2 regions of the Arthrobacter sp. 92 genome follow, and region 1 is predicted to be linked to the other one. Evidence: riboswitches for the same ligand, from Rfam matches in the RefSeq annotation. Region 1 holds a riboswitch; the other holds the start of a gene.
The links. A riboswitch is a leader RNA that binds a small molecule or an ion and turns the genes downstream of it on or off. The one in region 1 is predicted to bind glycine.
Positions count from the first base shown of each region.

Region 1 (3,403 bases):
GTTTCGGAGCGGTGGGTGTTGAACACCGGGTGCTGCAGGAATTCGGAGGTGCGCTGCACCGTCTCGGGCAGCTCGAAGCCCTGGGCCGCCACCACGGGACCGGCGCCAAAGGCGACGACCACCGCGGAGAGAACCTCCGCCGTCGTGGTTTCATCGACTGACACGCCAACCGTGTCCGCATCGATGAAGCGTAGGTTGATGCCGCGGGCCTCGGCGGCGGTGATGACCTTCCGGGCTTTGCCCGGCACGCGGACTGTGACGGTGTCGAAGAAGGACTCGCTCACCAGTTCCCGGCCCGCGATCTTCAGCGTGGCGGCGAGGGCGCGGGCGTTGTTGTGGACGGTCTCGGCGATCGCCTTCAGACCGTCAGGTCCGTGGTAGACGGCGTACATCGAGGAGACGATGGCCAGCAGCGCCTGAGCGGTGCAGATGTTGGACGTGGCCTTTTCACGGCGGATGTGCTGCTCGCGGGTCTGCAGGGCCAGCCGGTAGGCCGGGACGCCGGCGTTGTCCTTGGAGACGCCGACAATGCGGCCGGGAAGCGTGCGTTCCATGCCTTCGCGCACCGCCATGTAGGCCGCGTGCGGGCCGCCGAAGAACAGCGGCACGCCCAGGCGCTGCGTGGAGCCGACGGCGACGTCCGCGCCCTGCTCGCCCGGAGGGGTGAGCAGGGTCAGGGCCAGGAGGTCCGCTGCCACGGTGACGAGCGCGCCGCGGTCTTTGGCCTCTGCGATCACGGCCGTCTGGTCCCAGACCTGGCCGGAAACGCCGGGCTGCTGCAGGACCACACCGTTGATGTCGCCGTCGGGCAGTCCCTGGGACAGGTCCGCTATCTCCACATCGAAGCCGAGCGCTTCGGCGCGGCCCTTGACGATGGCGATGGTCTGCGGGAGGCAGTCGGCGTCCAGGACGGTCTTGCCGTCACGGGCCTCTTTGTTCTTGTTGGCGCGGCGCATCAGGAGCACGGCTTCGGCCACGGCGGTGGCCTCGTCGAGGAGCGACGCGTTGGCCACCGGAAGCGCGGTGAGGTCCTGGACCATGGTCTGGAAGTTCAGCAGCGCCTCGAGCCGGCCCTGGGAAATCTCCGGCTGGTAGGGCGTGTAGGCGGTGTACCAGGCGGGGGCTTCGAGGATGTTGCGGCGGATCACCGGCGGCGTGACGGTGTCGTAGTAGCCCTGGCCGATCATCTGCACGGCCGTCTTGTTCTTGGAAGCGAGCTTGCGCAGCTCGGCCAGCACCTCAACTTCGCTGAGGGCGCTGTCGAGGCTGAGCGGCTTTTCCTGGCGGATGGAGGCGGGTACTGCGTTGTCAACGAGGCCGTCTACGGTGTCGTAGCCGACGGCCTTGAGCATGGTGTCGATGTCTGTTTGGCGGCGCGCGCCGATGTGGCGGTCTGCGAACGTGGACGGGGTCGACTGAATCGTCATGAGGAACTCCATAATTCAGGTGGCGCCGGAGTGCCACGATGATTCGGGTTCCTCCCCGCTCTGTATTGGACCTGAGAGTTTCCGCGTTGCCTGCTGTTAGCAGGCGCCACTTGCACCGTCGGTGAGCCCGGTTTCCCGGACTGCTTTCCAGAGTTGCCTTGCCGCGGCGGTACGTGGGCCTGAGAGATTCCTGGGGAGGATTTGCTCCTACGGCGCCTGCTGAACGTACCGGCAGGACTCTCCCGCCGCAGATCATAAGCTGTGCCACTTGTCGGTGACACGGCTCACACTGTAGCTTGCGCTCGGGCAGCAACGCAAGAGCCCGCTTCAAAATGTCATTCGCTGCCCTGCAGTCAACTGACCAAGGAGTCGGCAGGGCCGTCTGCTCGGTGGGGAGATGACCCTTGGCTCCGACCGCGCGCCGGTAGGGGGCGTCTACAAACTCATCGAAGGCACCGCCACTCAGGGATAGAGCGAAGCCCTCGGAATCTTGGTCCTGAACTACCCCCTACCTGAACCAATGACATGCCGGCCCACTTGCGCAAACGCCGTAGGCTTTCCCCTCACCGCCGTGGTCTCCCTGCAGGTCAGACCCAAATCCATTTCGGATGTGCTGGACCGGCTCAGCGGTCACGAATCAGCCCCCATGGTCACGATGGTTACTGGTCAGGCCCCCGTGGTCTTTCACGGAGTCTTTCATGATCCCAGGAGTCCGGCCGATTTCATCACCAAGGACATCGGCGCACTCCCGGCATTCAGCCCATGGACACCAAGGTGGCCATCGCCGTCACGCGGCGCTACTGGATGGACCGCGACGGACCGCACATCGGCGATCAGGTTGAAGGACCTCTGAGACGTTAGCCCGCTTTCCCTGCGGCCCCCTGAATAGCCTGCACAGGGCGCACGTCTCAGGCGCTGGAGAGCCGGTACCGGTGGTCAAATCCGGGACAGCGCGTGCAGGGTTCGGTTTCGGCTGGTTGCCTGCCGGTGCCCCTGTGGCGGGTTCTTGCGGTGTGGTTGTGGTCAAAACCATATGGAGGCTGTAGGGGGAGGAGCCTGCGGTCCTGCCTGTGCGTGGGCGGGGTGGTCCCAGTCGGCCCAGTCCTGGGGGCGGGTGGTGGGTCGGGCGAGGAAGTAGCCTTGGGCGCCGCTCACGCCGAGTGCTCCGACAGCGGCGAGTTCGTCTTTGGTTTCGATTCCTTCGGCGATGAGCGCTGCTCCGAGCTGTTCGGCGAAGCCGACCATGGCCTCGACGAAGGCGTGGCGGAGGGTGTCCGTGTCGATTCCGGCGATGAGGCTGCGGTCGAGTTTGATGATTTCGGGTTGAAGTTCTTTAATCCGGTGGAGCGAGTCGAAGTATGAGCCGGCATGGTCGAACGCGAGCCGGACCCCGCGCCCTCGCAGTGGTGCCAGTGCCTCGTTCAGGGCGCGGGCCTGCTCCGGGCTCAGCGCTTCGGTGAGTTCAAGGACGATGCGGTCCGGGGCCAGCAGGGATTCCTCCAGCAGGCCCGGTAGCAGCGGGTCCAGACAAGTGGCGGGGGAGAGCTTCAGCGCCACGTACAGATGTGGGGGAAGGCGCTGCGCTGCGGCGAGTGCGGACTCCAGGGCCATGAATTCAAGTTCGCTTCCCATCCGGGCCTCGGCGGCTTCAGCGAACCAGTAGCCAGCGTCATCGCTGCCGTCGGTGACGAACCGAGTGAACGCCTCCGCTCCGGTAACAGAGCCAAGGGAAAGGTCGTGGATGGGCTGAAAAGCGGTCAGCAGCATCCTGCCTTCAAGGACCGCCTCGATCCGGGAAGCACGCTCAGCCTCACTCTCCACCGCAACTGCCGGGGCCAGGGTGCCGGGGGGAAGGGCGGATCCGGCGGCCGTGGGTGTCGGCTTCGCGGGGCCGGTGGGGGTCCGGAGGGAAAACAGGTGTTCGATCAGTGCTGTTTCCGGGTGACCGGGATGGGAGGCAAGGCGTTCGCGAAGCT
Region 1 is NZ_CP189863.1:2,063,731-2,067,133, forward strand. It holds gene gcvP (aminomethyl-transferring glycine dehydrogenase) at 1-1,439, opposite strand, end outside; glycine riboswitch at 1,478-1,583, opposite strand; glycine riboswitch at 1,585-1,682, opposite strand; gene ACP4XC_RS09460 (EAL domain-containing protein) at 2,451-3,403, opposite strand, start outside.

Region 2 (3,403 bases), 1.1 Mb from region 1:
CCAGCAGCCCGGCCAGGACCAGCGGGTAGGCGTCAACAATCCAGAGCAGCTGGACTCCAGTGGGATCGAGGCTGCGGGCGATTGCCGGGAGGGCAAAGGTCAGGGCGGTGTTGTCCACCGCCACCAGGAGGACCGGGAACATGAGCAGCCCCAGCGCCAGCCAGTCCCGCCCGGGTCCGCGGTCCGGGCGGGGGGCGGCATCAGAACGCTTGGGTAGCGAATCCCGCGTGCGGGGGGTCGATGCGATTGCCATGGCTTAACTATACCGTCTGGACGGTATAGTTAAGAAATGACCCCGCGGCAGCGGGCATGATAGGAACCATGGCCAGAAAACCCGTCGCACGTGAAGCCGTCCTCGACGCCTTCGAATCCCTCCTCATTGAGGTCGGTGAGCGGGCCGCCACCTTGGATGCGGTGGCCAAAAGGGCCGGCGTTTCGAAGGGCGGTTTGCTCTACCACTTCCCCAACAAGGAGGCCATGATTTCGGTGTTGCTCGAGCGTATGGACCGCCTGGTGGCCGAGGACGTCAAAGCAATGTCCGTGGCGCCGGAAGGGGCGGCCGCCTACTTCATCAAGTCTTCGTTGTGGGCAGACACCCCCTTGGACCGGGTCTTTGTGGCGGCTACCCGCCTCGCGGAGGTGGCGCACAAGGAAACACTGCACCGTTTTGCCGCCGTCCAGCAGAGTTGGCTGGAACTGCTGGCCGCCGACGTCGGGCCCGCGATGGCCAAAGCTGTCCTTTACATGGGCGATGGCCTGTATTTTAACGCCATGCTCGCCAGCGGGCCCGGGGGATCGGCGGCTGGCTTGAGCGGTGATGTGGAGAGCCTGTTGGCCGCCGTGGAGAGGCTGCGGGACTGATAGTGCGGTGGCGCCGTCGGGGACAGCGGGCCGACGCCTCACAGTTTGCAGACGCGTCTCAGGCATAGGACAATGGCAGTTGTGACAGTTGTCACCGCTAATTTAATATGCCTTTGATCTGCGGCGGGAGAGTTCTGCAAGTAGGTACAAGCAGGCGCCGTAGGAGCAAATCCTCCCCAGGAACCTCTCAGGCCCACGTACCGCCGCGGCAAGGCAACTCTGGAAAGCAGCAGGCTGCCCGAACCCACCGTCCCTTGGATATTCAGGACGGCGGTTCTGGTCACGCCGTGCTCACCGACGGTGCAAGCGGAGCCATGCGAGAGCACGGCTGCGCGGAAACTCTCAGGTCCAATACAGAGCGGGGAGGAACCCGAATCGATGTGGCGTACCCTGCGCCGCCTGAGTTATGGAGTTCCTTGTGACTGTTACCCCAGCGTCCACGTCCTTCGTTGACCGGCACATCGGCGCCCGCCGCCAGTCCGACGTCGACGCCATGCTGAAGGCCGTCGGCTACGACACTGTCGACGCCCTGGTGGATACCGCCGTTCCGAAGGACATCCGGCAGGATTCCGACCTCGCGCTCGCCGCAGCCCTCAGCGAAGTGGAAGTCCTCGCCGAACTGCGCAAGCTGGCCGCGAAGAACAAGACGGCCGTGCAGATGATCGGGCAAGGCTACTACGACACCCTCACCCCGCCGGTGATCCGCCGCAACATTCTCGAAGCTCCGGCCTGGTACACCGCGTACACGCCCTACCAGCCGGAGATCTCCCAGGGCCGGCTCGAGGCGCTGCTGAACTTCCAGACAATGGTCCAGGACCTCGTCGGCCTGCCCATCGCCAATGCCTCGCTGCTGGACGAAGCCACCGCCGTGGCCGAGGCAGTGCTGATGATGCGACGCGCCAACAAGAACAAGACGGCCCATGACGGCAAGACTGTCCTCGACGCCGACTGCCTGCCGCAGACCATTGCGGTCGTCAAGGGCCGGGCCGAAGCCCTGGGCTTCGAGGTCGAGGTCACGGACCTGTCCAAAGGCCTGCCCGAGGGCGTCATCAACGGCGTCGTGCTGCAGCAGCCCGGTGCCTCAGGCCGCGTGTTTGACCACTCGGCTGTCATTGCGGACGCCAAGGAACGCGGCGCACTCGTGACGGTGGCCGCCGACCTGCTGTCCCTGACGCTGATCACCTCGCCCGGGGAGCAGGGCGCGGACATCGCCGTCGGCTCCGCCCAGCGCTTCGGCGTGCCGCTGTTCTTCGGCGGCCCGCACGCCGCGTATATGGCGGTCCAGAAGGGCCTTGAGCGCTCCATGCCCGGCCGCCTCGTGGGTGTCTCCAAGGACAACGCCGGCGTCCCCGCCTACCGGCTGGCGCTGCAGACCCGCGAGCAGCACATCCGCCGCGAGAAGGCCACCTCCAACATCTGCACCGCCCAGGCGCTGCTGGCCATCGTGGCCTCCTTCTACGCTGTCTATCACGGCCCCGACGGGCTCAAAGCCATCGCCGAAGCTGTCCACGGCCACGCCAGGACCATCGCCGCCTCACTGAAGGCCGCTGGGCTGGATGTGCTGCACACGTCCTTCTTCGACACCGTCACCGTGTCCGTGCCGGGCAAGGCTGCCGAAATCATCGCGGCCGCCGAGGCCAAGGGCATCAACCTGCGCGCCATCGACACCGATACGGTCGGCATCTCCACCGATGAAGCCACGACGGCGGCCATCGTCGCCGACGTCGTTGCCGCGTTCGGCGCCAGCGTGGTGGATTCCGTCGATGGGTTCGGCCTGGACCCCGCCGTCGAGCGCACGTCCGACTACCTTCAGCATCCGGTGTTCAACACCCACCGTTCCGAAACCCAGCTGCTGCGCTACATCCGCCGCCTCTCGGACCGGGACCTTGCCCTGGACCGCACCATGATCCCGCTGGGTTCGTGCACCATGAAGCTGAACGCCACGGCAGAGATGGAGGCCATTTCCTGGCCGGAGTTCGCCTCCATCCATCCCTTCGCGCCCGAGTCCCAGACCGAGGGCTGGCGCGAGTTGATCGGGGACCTCGAAGCCCAGCTGACCGAGATCACCGGCTACGACCAGGTCTCGATCCAGCCCAACGCCGGATCCCAAGGCGAGCTCGCCGGGCTGCTGGCGATCCGCGGCTACCACCGTTCCCGCGGCGACGACCAGCGCAACATCTGCCTGATCCCGGCCTCCGCCCACGGCACCAATGCCGCCTCGGCCGTGCTGGCAGGCATGAAGGTCGTTGTCGTGGCGACCGCTTCTGACGGCACGATCGACCACGCGGACCTCACTGCGAAGATCGAACTGCACCAGGACGTCCTGTCCGCGATCATGATCACCTACCCGTCCACGCACGGGGTGTACGACGCCGACGTCCGCGAGGTCTGCGACGCGGTCCACGCCGCCGGCGGGCAGGTCTACATCGACGGCGCCAACCTCAATGCCCTGGTGGGTCTGGCCCAGCCCGGGCAGTTCGGCGGCGACGTCTCGCACCTGAACCTGCACAAGACCTTCTGCATTCCGCACGGCGGCGGCGGC
Region 2 is NZ_CP189863.1:915,847-919,249, forward strand. It holds gene ACP4XC_RS04265 (MFS transporter) at 1-253, opposite strand, end outside; gene ACP4XC_RS04270 (TetR/AcrR family transcriptional regulator) at 322-861, shown strand; glycine riboswitch at 976-1,074, shown strand; gene gcvP (aminomethyl-transferring glycine dehydrogenase) at 1,268-3,403, shown strand, end outside.
Region 2: another riboswitch for glycine. It lies ahead of gcvP (aminomethyl-transferring glycine dehydrogenase); the one in region 1 lies ahead of gcvP (aminomethyl-transferring glycine dehydrogenase).